Regions from separate parts of the Streptomyces sp. NPDC034049 genome, predicted to be linked through region 1. Evidence: riboswitches for the same ligand, from Rfam matches in the RefSeq annotation. Region 1 holds a riboswitch; each other region holds the start of a gene.
What was found. A riboswitch is a leader RNA that binds a small molecule or an ion and turns the genes downstream of it on or off. The one in region 1 is predicted to bind cobalamin.
Positions count from the first base shown of each region.

Region 2: another riboswitch for cobalamin. It lies ahead of ACZ52C_RS04425 (cobalamin biosynthesis protein); the one in region 1 lies ahead of ACZ52C_RS37930 (energy-coupling factor ABC transporter permease).
Region 3: another riboswitch for cobalamin. It lies ahead of cobN (cobaltochelatase subunit CobN); the one in region 1 lies ahead of ACZ52C_RS37930 (energy-coupling factor ABC transporter permease).

Region 1 covers NZ_JBVISJ010000021.1:21,496-29,013, reverse strand. The annotation lists gene ACZ52C_RS37950 (amidohydrolase family protein) at 1-637, shown strand, start outside; gene ACZ52C_RS37945 (energy-coupling factor ABC transporter ATP-binding protein) at 619-1,491, opposite strand; gene cbiQ (cobalt ECF transporter T component CbiQ) at 1,488-2,237, opposite strand; gene ACZ52C_RS37935 (energy-coupling factor ABC transporter substrate-binding protein) at 2,243-2,704, opposite strand; gene ACZ52C_RS37930 (energy-coupling factor ABC transporter permease) at 2,701-3,420, opposite strand; cobalamin riboswitch at 3,451-3,634, opposite strand; gene nicT (Nickel transporter NicT) at 3,845-4,969, shown strand; gene ACZ52C_RS37920 (NIPSNAP family protein) at 5,018-5,329, opposite strand; gene ACZ52C_RS37915 (MFS transporter) at 5,633-6,970, opposite strand; gene ACZ52C_RS37910 (ArsR/SmtB family transcription factor) at 7,174-7,518, shown strand, end outside.
Region 2 covers NZ_JBVISJ010000001.1:990,890-998,407, forward strand. The annotation lists gene ACZ52C_RS04405 (cobyrinate a,c-diamide synthase) at 1-293, opposite strand, end outside; gene cobO (cob(I)yrinic acid a,c-diamide adenosyltransferase) at 298-897, opposite strand; gene ACZ52C_RS04415 (putative cobaltochelatase) at 898-2,937, opposite strand; gene ACZ52C_RS04420 (cobyric acid synthase) at 3,110-4,627, opposite strand; gene ACZ52C_RS04425 (cobalamin biosynthesis protein) at 4,624-5,565, opposite strand; cobalamin riboswitch at 5,664-5,806, opposite strand; gene ACZ52C_RS04430 (DUF397 domain-containing protein) at 6,043-6,249, shown strand; gene ACZ52C_RS04435 (hypothetical protein) at 6,281-6,592, shown strand; gene ACZ52C_RS04440 (hypothetical protein) at 6,522-7,034, opposite strand; gene ACZ52C_RS04445 (helix-turn-helix domain-containing protein) at 7,076-7,518, opposite strand, start outside.
Region 3 covers NZ_JBVISJ010000009.1:228,537-236,054, reverse strand. The annotation lists gene ACZ52C_RS25995 (aldehyde dehydrogenase) at 1-929, shown strand, start outside; gene ACZ52C_RS25990 (gamma-glutamyl-gamma-aminobutyrate hydrolase family protein) at 926-1,669, shown strand; gene cobN (cobaltochelatase subunit CobN) at 1,627-5,259, opposite strand; cobalamin riboswitch at 5,335-5,465, opposite strand; gene cobG (precorrin-3B synthase) at 5,546-6,886, shown strand; gene ACZ52C_RS25975 (precorrin-8X methylmutase) at 6,995-7,518, shown strand, end outside.

The sequences.
Region 1 (7,518 bases):
CAGCGACGTGGTCGCCGGTGTCGTCGGCTGGACCGACCTCACCTCACCCGCCGTCGCCGACGCCCTGGCCGCACTGCGCGAGGGCCCCGGCGGGCAGTACCTGGTGGGGATCCGCCACCAGGTGCAGGGCGAACCCGACCCGCGCTGGCTGACCCGCCCGGACGTCCGGCGGGGCCTCGCCGCGGTCGCCGACGCGGGACTCGTCTACGACCTCCTGGTCAAGCCCCACCAGCTCCCGGCCGCCGTGGAGGCGGCGGCCGGCCTCCCCGAACTCACCTTCGTGCTCGACCACCTGGGGAAGCCGCCCATCGCCTCCGGTGAACTGGAGCCGTGGGCGGGGGAGATCCGGCGGCTGGCGGCCCTGCCGAACACCGTGTGCAAGCTCTCCGGCCTGGTCACGGAGGCCGACTGGCACTCCTGGCGGGTCGCGGACCTCGTCCCGTACGCCGACACCGTGCTGGACGCCTTCGGTCCCGAACGGCTGATGTACGGCTCCGACTGGCCGGTCTGCCAACTCGCCTCCGACTACGTCGAAGTCCTGGACGTGGCCGACGCCTTGATGTCCGGACTCGGCGAGGCGGAACACCGGAAGGTCTTCGCGGGCACCGCCGTCCGCGTCTACGGCCTGCGGATCTGAGGCACCGCCGGCCCGCCGGTGTCCGCCCCCGCCAGGGCCGCCAGCTCGTCCGCCGTGCGCGGACCCGCCTCCTCCTCGGCCAACAGCCCCTGTCCGCGCAGCAGTCCGGCGACCGCCACGCCCCAGGGGAGCCGAAGTCCCGCCTGGTGGAGGAGATCCGTGCGGGCGAGCATCTCCGCCACCGGTCCGGTGCGGGCGCCCGACGGCGTGAGCAGCGCCGCGTCGTCGGCCCAGCGCAGCGCGAGGTCGACGTCATGGGTGGCCATCACGACGGTGGTACCGGACCGGCGCAGCTCGTCCAGGGTGGCCAGCAGCCGCTCCTGCCCGTCGGGGTCGAGCCCGGCGGTCGGCTCGTCGAGGATCAGGACCCGGGGCCGCATCGCGACCGCCCCGGCGATGGCGGTCCGCTTGCGCTGGCCGTAGGAGAGCAGATGGGTGGGCCGGTCGGCGAGGGCGGCGATGCCGAGCGCGCCGAGGGCCTCGTCCACCCGCGCCCGCACCTGCGCGTCGGACAGCCCGAGGTTCAGCGGTCCGAACGACACGTCCTGCGCGACGGACGCCGCGAAGAGCTGGTCGTCCGGGTCCTGGACGACCAGCTGGACCGTCGTCCGCAGCCGGGTGAGACCCGTGCGGTCGTACGTCACCGGCCGCCCCTCGACCGTCAACTCGCCGGTACGGGGTCGCAGTCCGCCGCTGAGCAGCCGCATCAGCGTGGTCTTCCCGCTGCCGTTGCGGCCCAGCAGGGCGAGCGCGCGCCCCTCGCACACGTCGAAGTCGAGGTCGCTCAGCACGGTCGGCCCGTCCTCGTACGCGAACGACGCGCCCCGTAGGGAGACCAGCACGGGCTCGCTCATGTCAGCGGCCTTTCCAGGACGAAGGTGAGGGCGGCCACGGCCGCGAGGAGCGCGACACTGGCCGCGGTGAAGCGTGCGGAGACCCGGGCCTCGGGCACCAGGACGCGCAGGGTGCCGTCGTACCCGCGTCCGGCGAGCCCGGTCTGTAGCCGTGCCGCCCGGTCGAAGGCCCGTACGAACGCGGTGGCGCCGAGCCCGGCGAGGGAACGCCAGGTGGCGGCCCGGGTGGTGTGCCCCAGCCGGGCCGCCTGCGCCTCCCGGATCCGCCGCACCGAGTCCAGGAGCAGAAAGCTCATGCGGTAGGTGACCAGGGCCACGTCCACGACCGGTGCGGGCACCCCGGCCCGCACGAGCCGGGGCAGCAGGTCCGACATGGGGGTGGTGAAGGCGAACAGGAGGACGCCGAGGGAGGCGGCCGAGGTGCGCAGCAGCAGTTCCGCCGCGCGGACCGGGCCGCCGTCGGCGAGGGTGACGAACCCGTCGGGTCCGCCGACCTGGACGAGCAGCGGCAGGGCTCCGGTCACACAGAAGCCCAACGGCACCCGGTAGGCCCGCCACAGCCGACGGCCGGGCACACCCGCGGGGCCCAGCAGCACCACGAGCGCGGTCAGCAGGACCAGGGCCGCGCCGGGCCAGGGCGGCAGGGAGATCGCGAGCACGGTGAGACCGAGCCCGAGCACGGCCTTGTCCACGGGGTGGCGGCGGCGCCAGCGACTGCTGTGCGCCGCCGCGTCGATCGGCAGCACCCGCGTCAGCCCCGCCCGGCGGGGGACTCCCCGGAGCCACCGGACAGCGGGACTTCACCGCCGGGCGTGCCGGACACGCCGGACGCGGTGGATGCCGCGACCGTCTCGTCCGCCGGCTGTTCCGGAGCCGTGCTCGTCTCGTCCGCCGCGTCCAGCAGTGCCCGCACCCGGGCCTCGCCCTGGCGCCGGCCCCGGCGGATGCCGAAGTAGTAGGCGAGGACCCCCGCGCCGAGGGCGGCCTGGAGGGAGAACAGCGCCGACTCGATCTCACCGGAGGGCGGCTCGTACAGGGGCGAGAACCACGGCTCGTAGTCCGGCTCGATCTCCGTGATCGCCGTCTCCGCCTCGCCGTCGGACCCCGTGAAGGGCTCCTCCTTGTGGTCGCCGAGGCCGAGGGCCAGCGGCAGGACGGCGAGCGCGGCCACGGCGAGCAGCAGCAGTACGTTGATCTTCGTGTTCCGGTTCATCGGGCCACCGCCTCGGTCCCGGTCTCCGTCTCGGCCCCGGTGCGGTCGCGCCGCCCGGTCAGGAGCACGCCCAGCCGGGTCAGTTCGCCCTTGCTCGACTGCACCAGCAGACGCATCACCAGCACCGTCAGCAGACCTTCGCTGACCGCGAGCGGGACCTGCGTGATGGCGAAGATGGAGCCGAACTTGCCGAGCGCGCCCAGGAAACCACTGCTCGGGTCGGGGAACGCGAGCGCCAACTGCACACTGGTGACGCAGTAGGTGACCAGGTCGGCGACGAACGCGCCGAAGAACACCGTCACCATCAGCGGCACTCCGAAGCGTCGCAGCAGCCGGTAGATGCCGTAACCCGCCCAGGGGCCGACGATCGCCATCGAGAAGACGTTGGCGCCGAGCGTGGTCAGACCGCCGTGTGCCAGCAGCAGTGCCTGGAAGAGCAGGGTGATGGTGCCGAGGACCGCCATGATCGGCGGCCGGAACAGGATGGCACCGAGACCGGTGCCGGTGGGGTGGGAGCAACTCCCGGTGACCGACGGGAGCTTCAGCGCGGACAGGACGAAGGTGAAGGCCCCCGAGGCGCCGAGCAGCAGCGTGCTCTCGGGATGCTCCCTGACCTCACGTGTGAGTGCCCGGACTCCGTGGACGACGAACGGCGCGGACGCGACACCCCAGGCGATCGCGTGCGCCGGAGGAAGGAAACCCTCGGCTATGTGCATGGCTCAGCAGACCCTCTCCAGCACCTCGTGGATGGTTGACGTGCCTTGGCCGGTCTCCTGGCTTACGGGTGACACCGCCCGTGCTCCGCCTTCCCGGGTCCGAAGACCCAGTGGCTGTCCGTGAGGACCGGAGCCGGACTTCCCGATTCACAGTGGCGAGGGCCGCACCGGCATCACACCGGATTTCCCGTTCACCAAGGCGTGGTGACAGTAGTGCCCGGACAAGGAGGCTGACAAGCGGAGGCGAGGGGCGCGCAGGCGCCGTGCACCAGCTCACACCCCGGCGCACGCCCCGCGCCACGCCGAGGTGCCCGACCTGACCGAAAGCAGACGGGAGCTTTACTGCAACATACTTGCAGCTGCCAACTCGGCGCACGACGCTGAGGGGATCCGACCCCACGGACGAAGAGAAGGCGCACGCCCCATGGCTCCTGGCACCGACACCGCCCCCTCGGCCACCGCCGCGACGGGCGGTCTCTCCTGGCGGCGGATCCGCGCCTCGATGACGCGGGGGGAGTGGGCGAGCCTCGGCGGGATGGCCGGGTTCATCCTGGCACTGCACCTCGTCGGCTGGTTCACCCTGGTGGTGATCGTCGCCCCCGAGCACTACAGCGTCGGCAGCAGATCCTTCGGCATCGGCATGGGCGTCACCGCCTACACCCTGGGCATGCGGCACGCCTTCGACGCCGACCACATCGCCGCCATCGACAACACCACCCGCAGGCTGATGGGGGAGGGGCGACGCCCGCTGTCGGTCGGCTACTGGTTCTCCCTCGGCCACTCCTCGATCGTGCTCGCCCTCACCTTCCTGCTCACCCTCGGCGTCAAGACGCTCGCCGGACCGGCCCGCGACGGCGACTCCACGCTGCACGACGTGACCGGCTGGATCGGCACCACCGTCTCGGGGACGTTCCTGTACGTCATCGCCGTCGTCAACCTGGTGATCATGGTGGGGATCTGGAAGGTGTTCCGTGAGCTGCGCTCGGGCACCTTCGACGAGGCCGCGCTGGAGGAGCGACTGAACAACCGGGGCCTGATGAACCGGCTCCTCGGGAGGTTGACGAGGTCCCTCACCAGCCCCTGGCAGATGTACCCGATCGGCCTGCTCTTCGGCCTCGGCTTCGACACGGCGACGGAGGTCGCGCTCCTGGTGCTCGCCGGTTCGGGCGCCGCCTCCGGGCTGCCCTGGTACGCGATCCTGTGCCTGCCCGTCCTGTTCGCCGCCGGGATGTCCCTCCTCGACACCGTCGACGGCACGTTCATGAACTTCGCCTACGGCTGGGCCTTCTCCCGCCCGGTCCGCAAGGTCTACTACAACCTGGTGATCACGGGTCTGTCCGTGGCCGTCGCCCTCGTCATCGGCACGGTCGAACTCCTCGGCCTCGTCGCCGAGAAGGCCCGGCTGCACGGCACCTTCTGGGACGGGGTCGCCGGCCTCGACCTCAACACCGTCGGCTATGTCGTCGTCGGCCTCTTCTTCGCCACCTGGGCGGTCGCCCTGCTGGTCTGGCGGTTCGCCCGGATCGAGGAGAAGTGGACGGCGGGCTGAACACCCACCACCCACCCGCACCACGGCGCACGGGCGCCTCACCTTTCCTCAGGACACGTCGTCGAGCGGCCGGAGGAAACGGCGTTCGTACCGCTTGATGCAGCGGGTGTCGCGGGCCAGCGCGAAGGCGTCCTGGCACTCCGGATCGGACATGCTGTCCGTGCGGTACCGCTCGTACGCGGCGAGACTGGGAAACGAGAAGAGGGCGTAGGCGATGTCGCTGTCGCTCTCACTCGGCAGGAAGTAGCCGTGGTGCGTCCCACCGAAACGGTTGACGAGCCGAACCCAGCGCCGGCCGTACTCTTCGAAGTCCTCGAGCTTGTCGGCGTCGATCTCGTACTTCAGATGAATGGTGATCACGCCTCCATGGTCCCCCGGGGCACGGGCGACGGCCATGCCGGTCGACGCCATGCGGTGGGGGAGGCGGTCAGGGCGTCGACGAGCCGGGCGAACCCGGTGCGTTGCCGGTCGGTCAGTGTGGTGCAGAGCGGCGCCTGCAACTCGTCGGTGAGCTGCTCGGCGCGCTGCCATCGGGGGATCAGGGCCGCGGCGGCGGGTCGTGGTTCTCGCCAGGCCGGCGGAAGGGGCAGGGAACCCCGCCCCTTCCGCCGGCCTGGCCGACGGGAGGCCGACGCCGGCGCGGGGTGATGCCGCGACCTCACCTCAGTGGGCGTGCAGCCCGTCCGTGAGGTTGCCGTGGCTGTGCCGCCATCCGTTCGGGACGCGCCGGGCGCCCGCCAGATGGGGGTGACCGACGGGGAGGTCGGCGTGCACATGGGCCGCGTCGGCCGTCGATGCCGCCGGCCACAGCCGTACGGCCAGCAGCGCCGCGCCCAGTGCGAGCGAACCCAGGGCGAGCACCGCCCAGTTAAGCCCGGCCGCCGCCCCCAGCCAGCCGGCCAGCGGATACGTCAGCAGCCAGCAGCCGTGCGAGAGGGAGAACTGGGCGGCGAACGCGGCCGTACGCTCCCCGGGCGCCACCGAGCGGCGGACGAGCCGCCCGGCCGGAGTGAGCACCGCCGAGCACGCGGCACCGAACGCGGCCCACAGCACCAGCAGCCCCGGCAGCCGCCAACTCCCGCCGTGCGCGCCCGTGACGACCCCGAGAGCGGCGAAGACGACGGGCAGCGACAGCGCGCCCGGCAGCATCACGGCCCGGTCCGGCACCTTGTCCAGCACCCGGGGCAGCACCAGCGCCACGGCCATCGACCCCGCCCCGTACGCCCCGAGCGCCAGCGGCAGGGCGCCCGCCGACAGGCCCAGCACCTCGCGGACGTAGACGACGGAGTTCACCGTCACCATCGCCCCGGCCGCCGCCACCGCCAGGTTCAGGGCGATGAGGGCCCGCAGCTCCGGCACGCCCAGGAGGAGGCGCGTGCCGGCGGTGGCCCTGGCGAACGCGCCGCCCGTGCGCGGGGCGGCGCCGACGGCCCGCTCGGGCAGGGCGGTCGAGACCACCAGCGCGGCCGAGGCGAGGAAACCGAGGACCGTGCCGGTGAACAGCCCGTCGTAGGTCATGACGGACAACAGCGCGGCCGCGAGGGCGGGGGCGAAGAGGCTCTCCAGGTCGTAGGCGAGCCGGGACATCGACAGGGCCCGCGTGTAGTCGCGTTCCTCGGGCAGCACATCGGGGATGACGGCCTGGAACGTGGGCGTGAACACGGCCGACGCGGACTGCAGGAGGAACACCAGGACGTAGACCTGCCAGACCTCGCCGACGAACGGCAGCGACACGGCGATCCCCGCGCGCACCAGGTCGGCCGTCACCATGAGCGCCCGGCGCGGCAGCCGGTCGGCGACCGCGCCGACGGCCGGGGCGATCACCACGTACGCCACCATCTTGAGCGCGAGAGCCGTACCGAGGACGGACCCGGCGTCGGCGCCCGCGAGGTCGTACGCCAGCAGCCCGAGTGCGACGGTCGCGAGCCCGGTGCCCACCAGGGCGACGACCTGTGCGGCGAAGAGCCGCCGATAGGCGCGATGACGCAGAACGACGAGCATGACGGGGCTCCCCTCGGCGTGGCGTCACATCGGTCGGCCCAGTGTAGTCGTCATGTGCGCATCTGTGCACATGACGACCTGAGGAGGCGACCCCGAAGGGGCGCGGGGAACCGCGCGACCAGCCCCCACGGACCCGCGGACGAAAGACGGCCCTCCATGCCCCCGTGCCCCCATGCCCCCAGCGGAGCGCCTACGCTGGGGGCATGCCTGAACGCCACGCCGTGTCACCTGCGTCCGGTGCGCATCTGCGCGCCCCCGACAGCGCACGGCTCACCGAGGCGACCGGAGTGTTCGCGATGCTCTCCGACGTCACCCGGCTGCATCTGCTGTGGCTGCTCGCGCAGGGCGAGTCGGACGTCGGCTCGCTGGCCGACCGCTGCGAGGCGTCCCGCACGGCCGTCAGCCAGCATCTGGCGAAGCTGCGGCTCGCCGGCCTCGTGGACACCCGGCGCGAGGGGCGGCACATCCACTACAGCCTCGCCGACGGGCATCTCAGGCGCCTGGTCGTGGAGGCGCTCAGTCACGCGGACCACCGGGTCAGCGGCCAG
Region 2 (7,518 bases), on a different contig from region 1:
TCGACGACGGCGATGTCGCATCCGCGCGCGCCGTGCGCGAAGAGCGGCGCGACCAGCTCGGGCCCGCACAGGTACGCGTCGAGGTTCCGCCCCACCCGCCCGCTGGCGAGCGCGTGGTACCCGGGGTCGATGTAGTCCGGCCCCACCTTGTGCGGGGACACGGCGAGGCCCCGCTCGGTGAGCGCGGCCATCAGGCCCGTGGCGACGGTGGTCTTGCCGCTGCGCGACGAGGGCGCGGCGATCACCAGCCGGGGGACGGAAGGCAGGGGAGGGGAAGCGGAGGAAGCGGTCACGTCGTCACCACTCGATGCCCCGCTGGCCCTTCTGGCCCGCGTCCATGGGGTGCTTGACCTTCGACATGTCGGTCACGAGGTCCGCGAAGTCCACCAGTTTCTCGGGCGCGTTCCGTCCGGTGATCACCACATGCTGGGTCCCGGGCCGGTTCCGCAGCACGTCGATCACCTCGTCGGTGTCGATCCACCCCCAGTGCAGCGGGTACGCGAACTCGTCCAGCACATACAGCTTGTACGTCTCGGCCGCCAGGTCCCGCTTGACCTGCTCCCAGCCCTCGCGGGCCTTGTCCTCGTTGTCCATCTGGCCGTCCCGCTGCACCCAGGACCAGCCCTCGCCCATCTTGTGCCAGTCGACGGACCCGCCCTCACCGGACGCCCCCAGCACCCGCAGCGCGTTCTCCTCGCCGACCTTCCACTTCGCCGACTTGACGAACTGGAACACCCCGATCGGCCACCCCTGGTTCCAGGCGCGCAGCGCGAGCCCGAACGCGGCGGTGGACTTCCCCTTGCCGATACCCGTGTGCACGAAGACCAGCGGACGGTTCCTGCGCTGACGAGTCGTCAGCCCGTCGTCCGGTACGACACTCGGCTGTCCCTGAGGCATCTACGCCGCCTTCCTCGAAGTCCTCTGCGTACCCTGCACGTCCCGGACGAGCCCGGCGATGGAGTCCGCCCGCAGCTCGTCCAACGTCACCGCCGTACCGCCCAGTTCACCCGCCAGCTGCCCGGCGAGCCCCAGCCGGACATGGCCCGACTCGCAGTCGACCACCACCGAGGCGTGGCCCTCGGCCGCGAACAACCGGGCCGCCCGCCCGGCGAGCGCGACGGGCTCCGGCCCACCGGTCGCCCGGCCGTCGGTGACCACCACGACCAGCGGGCGGCGCGCGGGGTCCCGCAGCCGCTCCACCCGCAGCACGTCGTGCGCCTTGAGCAGTCCGGCCGCGAGCGGGGTGCGCCCGCCCGTCGGCAACGACTCCAGCCGGGCCGCCGCCGCGTCCACCGACGAGGTCGGCGGCAGCGCCACCTCGGCGGCCGACCCCCGGAACGTCACCAGGCCCACCTTGTCCCGCCGCTGGTAGGCGTCGAGCAGCAGCGACAGCACCGCGCCCTTCACGGCACCCATCCGCTGCCGCGCCGCCATCGAACCGGAGGCGTCGACCACGAACAGCACGAGGTTGCCCTCCCGCCCCTCCCGGGTCGCCTGCCGCAGATCGTCACGCCGTACGACCAGCCCCGGCCCGGACCGCCCCCGCGTCCGCTGATGCGGCGCGGCGGCCTGCACCGTCGCCGCCAGATGCAGCTTGGTCAGCGTGCCACGCGGCCTGCGCGCCCCGGTCGTGCGCCCGTGCTCGGTCCGCGCGCGCGAACGCCGCCCGGCGGCGCCCTCCCCGAGCCCCGGCACACTGAGCACCTTCGTACGGAACGGCTCGGCGGCCCGGACGGCCGACTGCTCCCCGGCGGCCGGAGCCTGCGCCGGCACGCCCTCGCCGGACTCGGGCCGGGCGCCGTCGTCGCCGCCCTGGGGCCCGTCGTACTCGGGAGCCGGCGGCCGCCCACCGCCACCGGGGCCGTCGGGACCGGGATCCGGATCGTCGTCGTCCTGCGGGTCCTGGGGGTTCTGGGGGTTCTGCGGCGGCTCCGCGAACTCCTCCAGCGTCTCGTCGAGCTTGTCCTCGTCGAGGCCGGGCGCGTCGAAGGGATTCCGCCGCCTCCGGTGGGGCAGCGCGAGCAGCGCCGCCCGGCGCACGTCCTCCGCGAGCACCTCGGTCCGCCCGGCCCACGCGGCCAGCGCGGTCGCGGTCCGGGCCATCACGATGTCGGCCCGCATCCCGTCCACCTCGAACGCCGCGCAGGTCGCCGCGATCTGCCGCAGCGCCGCGTCGCCCAGCACCACGGACGGCAGCAACTCCCGTGCGGCGACGACCCGTTGCCGTACGTCGGCCTCCTCGTGCGCCCAACTGGCCGCGAAACCGGCCGGGTCGTCGTCGTAGGCGAGCCGCCGCCGGACGACCTCCACCCGCTGGTCCGGCTCCCGCGAGGCCGCGACCTCCACGGTCAGCCCGAACCGGTCGAGCAACTGCGGCCGCAGCTCGCCCTCCTCGGGGTTCATCGTCCCGACCAGCAGGAACCGCGCGGCATGCCGTACGGAGACGCCCTCGCGCTCCACGTACGAGGCGCCCATCGCCGCCGCGTCGAGCAGCAGGTCGACGAGGTGGTCGTGGAGCAGGTTCACCTCGTCGACGTAGAGGATGCCCCGGTGCGCGTCCGCGAGCAGGCCCGGCTCGAACGCCTTCACGCCCTCCGACAGCGCCCGTTCGATGTCGAGAGCGCCGACGAGCCGGTCCTCGGAGGCACCGACGGGCAGCTCGACCATGCGCGAGGGCCGGGTCTCGAACGCCGGCTCGTGCGGGCCGTCCGGACACGCCGGGTCCGGCTTCACGGGGTCGCAGGAGAACCGGCAGCCGACGACGACCTCCACCGGCGGCAGCAGCGCCGCGAGCGCCCGCACGGCGGTGCTCTTGGCGGTGCCCTTCTCGCCGCGCACCAGCACCCCACCGATCCTCGGGGAGATGGCGTTGAGGAGCAGGGCGAGTTGCAGGTCGCCCTGCCCGACGACGGCGGTGAAGGGGAAGTGCGTGCTCACGCGGTGGTCCCTCCTGGAGGTGAATGAATGAGACGAGTGCCGACCGGCGGGATGAGAGGCGCGGCGCGCAGCCCCTGCTTCTCAGGGACGCGGGGAACCGCGCGGGAAGCCCCACCGGCCGGCGGACGACGCTCCCTCCCCCGGCTCTCCCGGCGGAACCGACCCGGCGCCCTCATCCCGGCACCCCCGGCGCCCCCGGCGGCACGAACGGCAACCCCGTCGGCGCGCCCGACTCGATGAGTCGCCACAGCGCGTCCGTGTCCGCGTGCTCCTCGATCAGATCGCCGAGCCGGTCGAGCTGCTCCTCGCGCAGCGCGGCGAACGACGTGTCCGGGGCCGGCACGAACCGCCGCCCCGAAGCCGCCGCCACCTCGCGCAGAAAGGCACGCCGGAAGCCGTCCGACTCCAGCGACCCGTGCCAGTGCGTGCCCCAGGTCTGCCCCACCCGGCACCCGTCCAGGAAGGGCTCGCCCCCCAGGACCTCGGCGACCCCGTGGTGGATCTCGTACCCCTCGACCCGCTCACCGAGGGCCTCACCCACGGGCCGGGTCAGGGTCTTCTCAGGGTCGAAGCGGACCCGCACGGGAAGCACCCCGAGCCCGTCCACCCGCCCGAGCCGGCTCTCGACCTCGTCCTCGATACGCTCCCCGAGCACCTGGAACCCACCGCAGATCCCGAGCACCGGCCGCCCCTCGGCGGCACGTCGCACGAGCGCGTCGGCCAGCCCCCGCTCCCGCAGCCACTCCAGCGCCCGCACCGTCCCCCGGGTCCCCGGCACGACGACCAGGTCCGCGTCGGCCAGCTCCTCGGCCCGGTCCACGAACCGCACCACGACACCGGGTTCGGCGGCGAGCGCGTCCACGTCGGTGAAGTTGGACATCAGCGGCACCGCGCACACGGCGACCCGCAGCACGTCCTCCCCTACGGGCGGCGCGACGTTCGACTCGCGGACCGTCCCGCGCAGCGAGACCCGCAGCCCGTCCTCCTCGTCGATCCCGAGCCCGTGCCGGAACGGCAGCACCCCGTACGTCCGCCGCCCGGTGAGCCCATGCAGCATGTCGAGCCCAGGCTCCAGCAGGGAGACGTCCCCCCGGAACTTGTTGACGAGGAACCCGGCGACGAGCGCCTGGTCCTCGGGGGAGAGCAGCGCGACGGTCCCGAAGAACGACGCGAAGACCCCACCGCGGTCGATGTCGCCGACGACGAGCACGGGCAGCCCGGCGTTGCGGGCGATCCCCATGTTGACGATGTCGGTCCGCCGCAGATTGATCTCGGCCGGAGAGCCGGCCCCCTCGCAGATCACCGCGTCATACGTGCCCCGCAGCTCGGTGAGGCACTCCAACACGGTCCCGAGCAGCCGCTGTTGCCGTCCGCCGTGATAGCCGCGCGCGCTCATCTCGCCCACGGGCTTCCCGAGCAGCACGACCTGACTGCTGCGCTCACCCCCGGGCTTGAGCAGCACCGGGTTCATGAGCGCGCTGGGCTCGACCCGGCACGCCTGCGCCTGCATGGCCTGCGCCCGCCCGATCTCGGCGCCCTCCTTCGTCACGAAGGAGTTGAGCGACATGTTCTGCGCCTTGAACGGCGCGACCTTGACCCCCTGCCGCACCAGCCACCGGCAGATCCCGGCGGTCACCACGCTCTTCCCGGCGTCGGAGGTCGTCCCGGCGACCAGCAGCCCGCCACTCATCCCTGCCTCCTCGACCGCAGCAGCGACACACCCGCACCGATCCCCAACGCCAGCCATCCCACCCGCCGGGACAACCGCACGGCCCGCTCGATGTCACCCACTTCGACGGCGCGCCCCTCCCCGTTCAGCACCGGCCGGTGCTCGACCCGCCCCCCGTACGACAACGTGCCCCCCAACCGCACTCCGAGCGCCCCCGCGAACGACGCCTCCACGGGCCCCGCGTTGGGGCTCGGGTGCCTGCCCGCGTCCGCGCGCCAGGCCCGTACGGCCCCCCGCGCGTCCCCACCGGAGGCGGCGGCCAGCACCGCCGTGAGCCGGGCCCCCGGCCACCCCGCCACGTCGTCCAGCCGCGCGGAGGCCCAGCCGAACCGCCGGTACCGCTCCGACCGGTGGCCGACCATGGCGTCCAGCGTGTTGACGGCCCGGAACCCCACGAGCCCGGGCACACCCGCCACGGCTCCCCACACGAGCGCCCCCACCACCGCGTCGGAGGTGTTCTCGGCGACGGACTCCACGACCGCCCGCGCGATCCCGTCCCGGTCGAGCGCCTGCGGGTCCCGCCCGCACAGATGGGGCAACCTGGCCCGCGCGCCCTCGAGGTCCCCCGCGTCGAGGGACCGCCCGATCGTCCGGGCCTCCCGCGCGAGCGAAGTCCCCCCGACGACGGCCCAGGTGGCGGCGGCGGTCAACGCGACGGAGGCCGCGCGCGACGGCCGCACGGCGGTCGAGGCGACGGCCCCGAGCGCCACGGCGCCTCCCGCGCACACGGCGGTGTGCAGCGCGCCCCACCCTCGGTGGTCCCGCCACAGCACCCGCTCCACGGCACCGGCCGCCCGCCCGAACGCGGCGACCGGATGCCCCCGGCGAGGATCACCGAGCAGCAGATCACCGAGGAGTCCGGCGGCGGCGCCGTACGCGAAGACGCGATCGGCACGCACGGGCTCAGCCGGTCGCGAGGTCGGACGGGGATCCGGTGCTGGGACTCAAGTGGCAGCCGCACATGGCGATATGTCCTCACTCAGGGTGTCCACGCCCTGGTTCGACGAGACCGACGGCGAGAGTTCCTGGCTCCCGGGAGGTTCTTCCCCGGTGACAGTGGCGGGACCGCGCCGGACTTCCACCGGCTTCCTCTCCTGCCGTCGTACATGGCCCCGGCAGTCCACCACGCCCCCGGAAGACCCGTCAACTTGCTGTTGACCTGCGGCGCAGGGGTGTGCTCAGCCCCACATCGCTGAAATATCGCCAGACGCCCGAATCGGCTCTTTCTGCGCTCATTTCCACGGCGTCGGACGGGAACACTTGAGGGAACGGCAGTACGAAGACTGAGCGCCGACGAGCGGCAGCGGCTGGGCACGGCGCTCGGGTCGTCGCGGTGGACGCGTGTCGGCGCGCTGACTTGTGAGGTGGAGGTCAGGGTGTCCGACAGGGAGTCCGCGGCGCGGAGTTGGATCAAGAGCAGTCGTTCGGGTGACACCAGTATGTGCGTGGAGGCGTCGTTCGACGAGGACCGAGTTCTGGTGCGTGACTCGAACTCGAAGAAGAGCGCTGTGCTCTCCTTCCGTCACAGCGCGTGGTGTGGTTTTCTGGCGGGGCTTGTGGACCCGGGAGCGGACGGCTCCTGAAGAACCGTTCGGGGGACGGGAGGTACACGCGATGGACGATCGGACCAAGGGATCCGCCTCGGCGCGCGCGCGGGCATCGAGGGACCGGCGGACGCTGTTGTCCGCCGCCGCTCCGCTGGTGCTCTTCAGCACGGTCGCCGGAGTCCTGGCCGTGGGGGTGGGAGCTCTCGCCGCCCTGCTGGTGCCGGGGACGGAGGCGCGGGGTGCCGTCTGGCTGGTGGTGACCGCCCTGATCGCGACGGGGGCGGGCCTGTGGTGGGGGCTCACCCCGGTCACGGAGCGGCTGAGGGCCCTGGACCGGGCTCTGGTCGGGGCTCGGCCGCGGGGGCCGGAGGAACGCTGAGGCCGCCGGGCCGCCCGGCGTCGGCTCGGGCGCGCAGCACCCTGCCGATGCCCGCCGCGAGCGAGGTGAGCAGAGCGGCGGCGATCGCGCCGGTGATCGCCGTGGTGAGCGGTGCGGTGGCGTCGAACCGGGTCGTGGGGACGACCCGACCGGCCACGGCGATGCTCAGCAGCAGGACGCTGGCGCAGAACGTGCCCAGTAACAGGCGGGTGGACAGGAGCCGTATCTCGCCGTCGACCCGGGCGCTCTCCACCCGGATGAGCGCCTCCGCCCACTCCGCCTCCTGCATGGCGTACGCCTTCAGCGTGCAGTCGTCCAGCCGGGCCGGGCCGCCGGTCTCCGGGGGATCGCCCGGAGGAGGGGCGTCCGGGTCCCCGCCGCCCGGAACGGTACGGCGCGCCGTCAGCCGCCTCCACCACTCGTGCCATCCGAAGACCGCCATGGGCCCTCCCCCCGATTCCGCCGGGCGTCCCGGCCCGGTGCTCAGTCGTTGTCCAGGCTCTCCCGGACCGTGTCGAGGAACTCGATCATCCGGTCGCCTTCGTACGCGAGGTCGCTGATGTCCGCGAAGCACTCCTGGTGGCGGACCGTGAGATCGAGATCCTCACGGTTGGACAACCCGCCGTTGGGGCCCTCCAGGTAGAGCAGGTCGTCGTCGTCCCTGAACCCGAGCAGGATGAACGGGCTGAGGGTGCTGAAGTGCGCCCCCGCCGTGAACGGCAGGAGCCGGATGCCCATGCGGGGGCGCCCGGCCAGCGCCTTCACGTGGTCCAGCTGTTGGCGCATGACGCGAGGGCCGCCGATCACCCGTCGTACGGCGGCCTCGTCCAGGACGATGTCGATGCGCGGGCCGGAGTCGGAGTGGATCAGCCGTTCCTGCCGGGCGAGCCGGAGCTCCACCGAGCGGCGCACGTCGGTGGGCTCCG
Region 3 (7,518 bases), on a different contig from region 1:
TCCTGAAGCCGTCGGAGAACTCCCCGCTGTCCGCCCTGCTGCTCGGCCGGATCGCCACCGAGGCGGGACTGCCGCCGGGCGTCCTCAACGTCGTCACCGGGGACGGACCGACTGCCGGACGCGCCCTCGGGCTCCACCCGGGCGTGGACGTCCTGGCGTTCACCGGGTCCACGGCGGTCGGGCGGCACTTCCTGCGCCACGCCGCCGACTCCAACCTCAAGCGCGTCTGGCTGGAGCTGGGCGGCAAGTCGCCGAACATCATCCTTCCCGACGCCCCCGACCTGGAGAAGGCCGCCGCCACGGCGGCCTGGGGCATCTTCTTCAACCAGGGCGAGATGTGCACCGCGCCCTCCCGGCTCCTGGTGCACTCCTCCGTCGCCGAACGCGTCACCGAGGCGATCGTGGCCCGCGCCCGGGAACTGCGCGTCGGCGACCCGCTCGACCCGGACACCGAGATGGGCGCCCTGGTCGGCGAGGACCACCTGGAGCGCGTGCGGGACCATGTCGCCACCGGCCTGACCGAGGGTGCCCGCCTGCGCGCGGGCGGCTCCCGGACCCGCGCCGAAACCGGCGGCAGCTATCTGGAGCCCACCGTCTTCGACCGGGTGGACCCCGGTATGCGGCTGGCCCGCGAGGAGATCTTCGGCCCGGTCCTGTCCGTGCTCGCCTTCGACGACGTCGACGAGGCCGTGCGGCTGGCCAACGCCACCGAGTACGGACTCGCCGCCGGCCTGTGGACCTCCGACCTGACCACCGCCCACCGCGTCTCGCGTGCGCTGCGGGCCGGAACGGTGTGGGTCAACTGCTACGAGGAGGGCGACCTGACCGTGCCGTTCGGCGGCATGAAGCAGTCGGGCAACGGCCGTGACAAGTCCGCCCACGCCCTGGAGAAGTACACCGAGCTGAAGACGACCTGGATCCAGCTGTGACCCGGCCCCTGATCGCGATACCCGCCCGCTTCGCCGCCACGACCTCCGCGCTGCGGTACGCCGCCGAGGTCAACGCCCGCGCGCTGGTCGAGGCCGTGTGGCGGGCGGGCGGTGAACCCGCGAGCATCCACCCGGCGGCCGACGGCGACGTGGCCGAGCGCCTCGCCCGCTTCGACGGCGTGCTGCTGCCCGGCGGCGGCGACCTCGCCCCGTACCGCTACGGCGCCACGGACACCCACGCCAGCGTCTACGACGTCGACGAGGTGCAGGACGCCTTCGACCTCGACGTCGCCCGCACCGCCCTGCACGCGGGCCTCCCGCTGCTGGCGGTCTGCCGGGGCCTCCAGGTCGTCAACGTCGCCCTCGGCGGCACCCTGGAACAGGACATGGGCGGCCCGGAACACGAGCACCGCCACCTCGTGCACCCGGTGGCGGTCCGGCGCGGCACCCTGCTGGAACAGGCCGCCGGAGCGCAGAAGGCGGAGGCGTCCTGCTACCACCACCAGCGGGTGGACCGACCGGCCGAGGGTCTGGAGGTCACCGCCCGCGCCGCCGACGGCACGGTGGAAGGACTGGAACTCCCCGGCTCCCCCGGCTGGTTCACCGCCGTTCAGTGGCACCCCGAGGACACCGCCGAAGAGGACCCCGTGCAGCAGGCCCTCTTCGACGCCCTCGTCCGGGCCGCCGACGCCAGGCGTCAGTCCTCGCCGCCCTCCAGATCGCCCTCGGTCTCCAGGTAGACCTGGCGCAGACCCTCCAGCACCGCCGGGTCGGGCTTCTCCCACATCCCGCGCGACTCCGCCTCCAGCAGCCGCTCGGCGATGCCGTGCAAGGCCCAGGGGTTGGCCTGCTGGAGGAACTCCCGGTTGGTCTCGTCCAGGACGTAGGTCTCGGTGAGCTTGTCGTACATCCAGTCGGCGATCACGCCGGTGGTGGCGTCGTAGCCGAACAGGTAGTCGACGGTGGCGGCGAGTTCGAAGGCGCCCTTGTAGCCGTGGCGGCGCATCGCCTCGATCCACTTGGGGTTGACGACGCGGGCGCGGAACACCCGGGACGTCTCCTCGACGAGGGTGCGGGTGCGGACCGTCTCGGGCCGGGTGGAGTCGCCGATGTACGCCTCGGGGGCCGTGCCGCGCAGCGCGCGGACGGTGGCCACCATGCCTCCGTGGTACTGGAAGTAGTCGTCGGAGTCGGCGATGTCGTGCTCGCGGGTGTCGGTGTTCTTCGCGGCCACCTCGATCCGCTTGTAGGCGGTCTCCATCTCCTCGCGGGCCGGGCGGCCGTCCAGTTCCCGGCCGTAGGCGTAACCGCCCCAGACCGTGTAGACCTCGGCGAGGTCGGCGTCGGTGCGCCAGTCGCGGGAGTCGATGAGCTGGAGCAGTCCGGCGCCGTACGTGCCGGGCCGGGAGCCGAAGATCCGGGTGGTGGCCCGGCGTTCGTCGCCGTGGGAGGCGAGGTCCGCCTGGACGTGCGCCCGGACGTGATTGGCCTCGGCCGGCTCGTCGAGCGACGCGGCGAGCCGTACGGCGTCGTCGAGCAGCCCGATGGTGTGCGGGAACGCGTCCCGGAAGAAGCCCGAGATCCGCAGGGTGACGTCGATACGGGGACGGCCCAACTCCTCGGCCGGGATGGCCTCCAGACCGGTCACGCGGCGGGAGGCGTCGTCCCAGACGGGGCGGACGCCGAGCAGGGCGAGTGCCTCGGCGACGTCGTCGCCGGCCGTGCGCATCGCGCTCGTACCCCACAACGACAGCCCCACCGACGTGGGCCATTCGCCGTTGTCCGCGCGGTAGCGCTCCAGCAGGGAGTCGGCGAGGGCCTGGCCGGTCTCCCAGGCGAGGCGGGAGGGGACGGCCTTGGGGTCGACGGAGTAGAAGTTCCGGCCGGTCGGCAGGACGTTGACCAGGCCGCGCAGCGGGGAGCCGGAGGGGCCCGCCGGGACGAAGCCGCCGTTGAGGGCGTGGACGACGTGGTGGAGTTCGGCGGTGGTGGCCTTCAGACGCGGAACGACCTCGCGGGCGGCGAACTCCAGGATGGCGGTGACCTGTTCGCCGTGCTCGTCGGGGACGGAGTCCGGGTCCCAGCCGAGGTCCTCCATCCGCTGGACCAGCTCGCGCGCCTTCGCCTCCGCCTCGTCGGCCGTCGTACGGGTGGCGGCGGACTCGTCGAGGCCGAGCGCCTCGCGCAGGCCGGGCAGGGCCTGGGTGCCGCCCCAGATCTGGCGGGCGCGCAGGATGGCGAGGACGAGGTTGACGCGGTCGGCGTCCGCCGGGGGGTTGCCGAGGACATGCAGCCCGTCGCGGATCTGGGCGTCCTTGACCTCGCAGAGCCAGCCGTCGACGTGCAGCAGGAAGTCGTCGAAACCGTCGTCCTCCGGCCGGTCGTCCAGGCCGAGGTCGTGGTCGAGCTTGGCGGCCTGGATGAGGGTCCAGATCTGGGCGCGGATCGCGGGGAGCTTCGCCGGGTCCATGGAGGAGATCTGGGCGTACTCGTCGAGGAGCTGCTCCAGGCGCGCGATGTCGCCGTAGGAGTCCGCGCGGGCCATCGGCGGCACCAGGTGGTCGACGAGGGTGGCGTGGACGCGGCGCTTGGCCTGGGTGCCCTCGCCCGGGTCGTTGACCAGGAAGGGGTAGATCAGGGGCAGGTCGCCGAGGGCGGCGTCGGGGCCGCAGGCGGCGGACAGGCCCGCGTTCTTGCCGGGCAGCCACTCCAGGTTGCCGTGCTTGCCGAGGTGGATCATCGCGTCGGCGCCGAAGCCGCCGTCGTCGGCGCGGGCCGCGATCCAGCGGTAGGCGGCCAGGTAGTGGTGGGAGGGCGGCAGGTCCGGGTCGTGGTAGATCGCGATCGGGTTCTCGCCGAAGCCGCGCGGCGGCTGGATGAGGATCAGCAGATTGCCGAAGCGCAGGGCCGCGAGGACGATGTCGCCCTCCGGGTTGGCGCTGCGGTCGACGAACATCTCGCCGGGCGGCGGGCCCCAGTGCTCCTCGACGGACGTGCGCAGTTCCTCGGGGAGTTCGGCGTACCAGCGGCGGTAGTCGGCGGCCGGGATCCGGACCGGGTTGCGGGCGAGCTGCTCCTCGGTGAGCCAGTCCTGGTCGTGGCCACCCGCCTCGATGAGGGCGCGGATCAGCTCGTCGCCGTCGCCGGAGGCCAGGCCCGGCACCTCGGCGTCGGTGCCGAAGTCGTAGCCCTCCTCGCGCAGGCGGCGCAGCAGGGCGACCGCGCTGGCGGGGGTGTCCAGGCCGACCGCGTTGCCGATGCGGGAGTGCTTGGTCGGGTAGGCGGACAGGACGAGCGCGAGGCGCTTGTCGGCGTTGGCGATGTGCCGAAGTCGCGCGTGCCGTACGGCGATCCCGGCGACGCGGGCGGCGCGCTCGGGGTCGGCGACATAGGCCGGCAGGCCGTCCTCGTCGATCTCCTTGAAGGAGAACGGGACGGTGATCAGGCGGCCGTCGAACTCGGGGACGGCGATCTGGCTGGCCGCGTCGAGCGGGGAGACCCCCTCGTCGCTCTCCTCCCAGGCGGAACGCGAACCGGTCAGGCACAGAGCCTGGAGGATCGGTACGTCGAGGCCGGTCAGGGCGCCCGCGTCCCAGGACTCGTCGTCGCCGCCGGCCGACGCCTCGGCGGGCTTGGTGCCGCCGGCGGCGAGCACCGTGGTGACGATGGCGTCAGCGGCGCGGAGTTCCTCGATCAGCTCGGGCTCCGGGGCCCGCAGGGAGGCCACGTAGAGCGGGAGCGCGCGGGCCCCGGTGTCCTCGATCGCCTCGCACAGCGCGTCCACGAAGGCGGTGTTGCCGCTCATGTGGTGGGCCCGGTAGTAGAGCACGGCGACGGTCGGGCCGTCGGCGGTGTCGCGGGCGGTGCGCTCCAGCGGGCCCCAGGAGGGCGCGGCCGCCGGCGCGTCGAAGCCGTGGCCGGTGAGCAGGACGGTGTCGGAGAGGAAGCGGGCCAGTTGCTCCAGGTTGGCGGGTCCGCCGTGGGCGAGATAGGCGTGGGCCTCGGCGGCGATGCCGACCGGGACGGTCGAGGCGGCCATCAGCTGGGCGTCGGGCGCCTGTTCACCGGTGAGGACGACGACCGGGCGGCCGTCGGCGAGCAGGAGGTCGAGGCCGTCCTGCCAGGCGCGGATGCCACCGAGGAGGCGCACGACGACCAGGTCGGTGCCGTCGAGGAGAGCCGGGAGGTCGTCCAGGGCGAGGCGCGAGGGGTTGGCGAAGCGGTAGGGGACCGGGCCGGCGGCCGCGCGGGCGCTGAGCAGGTCGGTGTCGGACGTCGACAGGAGCAGGATGCGGGGCTGCGCGGAGCGCTCCCCGGACGATGACTGCATGCGGCTGCTGGCCTTCCTCGGGGTCCGCGCCCCGGGCGGTGTCGAATCGGAAGTCTCCCCTGCTCGGACGGGCCGAGGGGTACGGGGAAGGGAGTTCCTGACTCGCCCGACCCTCCTGGGACGGGCTCACAGTGGCGGGACCGCGCCGGACTCACACCGGGCTTCCTCCCCTGTCGCCGTGGTGGCGTCGATGGACCGGATGATCCACCGAGCAGCATAGTAAGGGTCGCCTCAAAAGGAAGGCTGCCCCAAAAGGGCGGAGGATACGTCCGTTGTGCCGGTGGGTATGCTCGCCGCCATGTCCACGCCTCCCCCGCGTTCATCGTCCCAGGCCACAGCGGTCACACGGGACCGTGGCGACGCCTGCCCGGGGACGCTGCGGCTGCATGCGGCGGACGACGGGGCGTTGGCCCGGGTCCGGGTGCCCGGCGGTGTGCTGACCGTCCGCCAGGCCGAGGCGCTCGCGGAGGCGGCCGGGCGGCTCGGGGACGGTGATCTTCACCTCACTTCCCGCGGCAATGTGCAGCTGCGCGGACTGGCCGACGGCTGCGGGGGCGAGCTGGCCGGGTCGCTGGACGCGGCGGGCCTGTTGCCGTCCGCCGGGCACGAGCGGGTGCGCAACATCGTCGCCTCGCCGCTGTCCGGTCTCGACGGACGCGGTCTGCGCGACGTACGGCGCTGGCTGACCGCCCTGGACACCGCGCTGTGCGAGAGCGAGCCGGCGCGGCGGTTGTCGGGCCGGTTCCTGTTCGCGCTCGACGACGGGCGGGGCGACGTGGCCTCGCTGGACGCCGATGTGACCGTCCGGGCGGCCGGGGGCGACGGTGCGCTGCTGAGCCTGGGGACGGCCGGCGAGAGCCTGTCGGTCCGCGGCGAGGACGCGGCCCGGGCCGCGCTGACCGCCGCCGAGACCTTCCTTCAGGCGGCGCGGGAGAGCGGGGCGCGGGTCTGGCGTGTGACCGAACTCCCTTCCCAGGACGCGCTGCTCCGCGAGGTCCGGGACCGCCTGTCGGCCGCCGGCGTCGCCACCGCGCTCCGGGTCCGTGACGAGAGCGGTACGGCCACGCCCGGACCCGACGGACCACCCTCCGGACCCGGCGGCCCGTTGCCGGGAGCCGTCGGCGACGCCCTCTGCGTCCACGTCCCGCTCGGTCGCCTCACCCCCCTCCAGTGGCGGGAGTTGACCGCTCTCGCGGCCACGACACCCTCCCGTGAGCTGCGGCTGACGCCCTGGCGCGGGGTCGTCGTCCCCGTACCGGGTCTGGGCGAGGAGCAGACGGCCGACGCGCTCGCCCGGCTCGCGGTGACCGGTCTCGTCACCGATCCCGCCTCCCCCTGGCTGGGCGTGGGCGCCTGTATCGGCCGGCCCGGCTGCGCGAAGTCCCTGGCGGACGTACGGGCGGACGCGACCGGCAGCCTGGAGGCGGCGGGCCGCGCGGGACTCCCCCTGTACTGGTCCGGCTGCGAGCGCCGCTGCGGCCACCCCCGGGGCGAACGGATCGACGTGGTGGCGGTGGAGGGCGGCGGCTACGCGCTCTCCCGCACCGCCCCCGGCCGAAGCCCCCGCACCGCGTCCATGGCGGACGCCTCCCGACTCGCCGACGCCCTGGGGGAGATCACCCCCTGACGGCCGAGAACCCGCACGACACGCACGACGCACGACACGCACACGAGCACGCGCACGACCCGCACGAACGACCCCCGTACGACGACCGAGAGCAGCGAGAAGACCACCGTGACCACCTACGACTACGAGAAGGACGGCCCGGCGATCTACCGGCAGTCCTTCGCCACCATCCGCGCGGAGGCGGACCTCGCGGCCCTGCCCGCCGATGTCAGCCAGGTCGCGGTCCGGATGATCCACGCCTGCGGAATGGTCGACCTGGTACGGGACTTGACGTACACCCCCGACGTGGTGGCCCGCGCCCGCGAGGCCCTGCGGGCCGGGGCGCCCATCTTCACCGACGTCAAGATGGTGGCCAGCGGGGTGACCCGCAAGCGGTTGCCCGCCGACAACGACGTGCTGTGCACGCTCTCCGACCCGGCCGTCCCCGCGCTGGCGGCGAAGCTGGGCACCACGCGCAGCGCCGCCGCGCTGGAGCTGTGGCGGGACCGCCTGGAGGGCTCGGTGGTGGCCGTGGGCAACGCGCCCACCGCGCTCTTCCGGCTGCTGGAGATGATCGACGAGGGCGCGCCCCGGCCCGCCGCCGTCATCGGTGTGCCGGTCGGCTTCGTCGGCGCCGCCGAGTCCAAGGACGC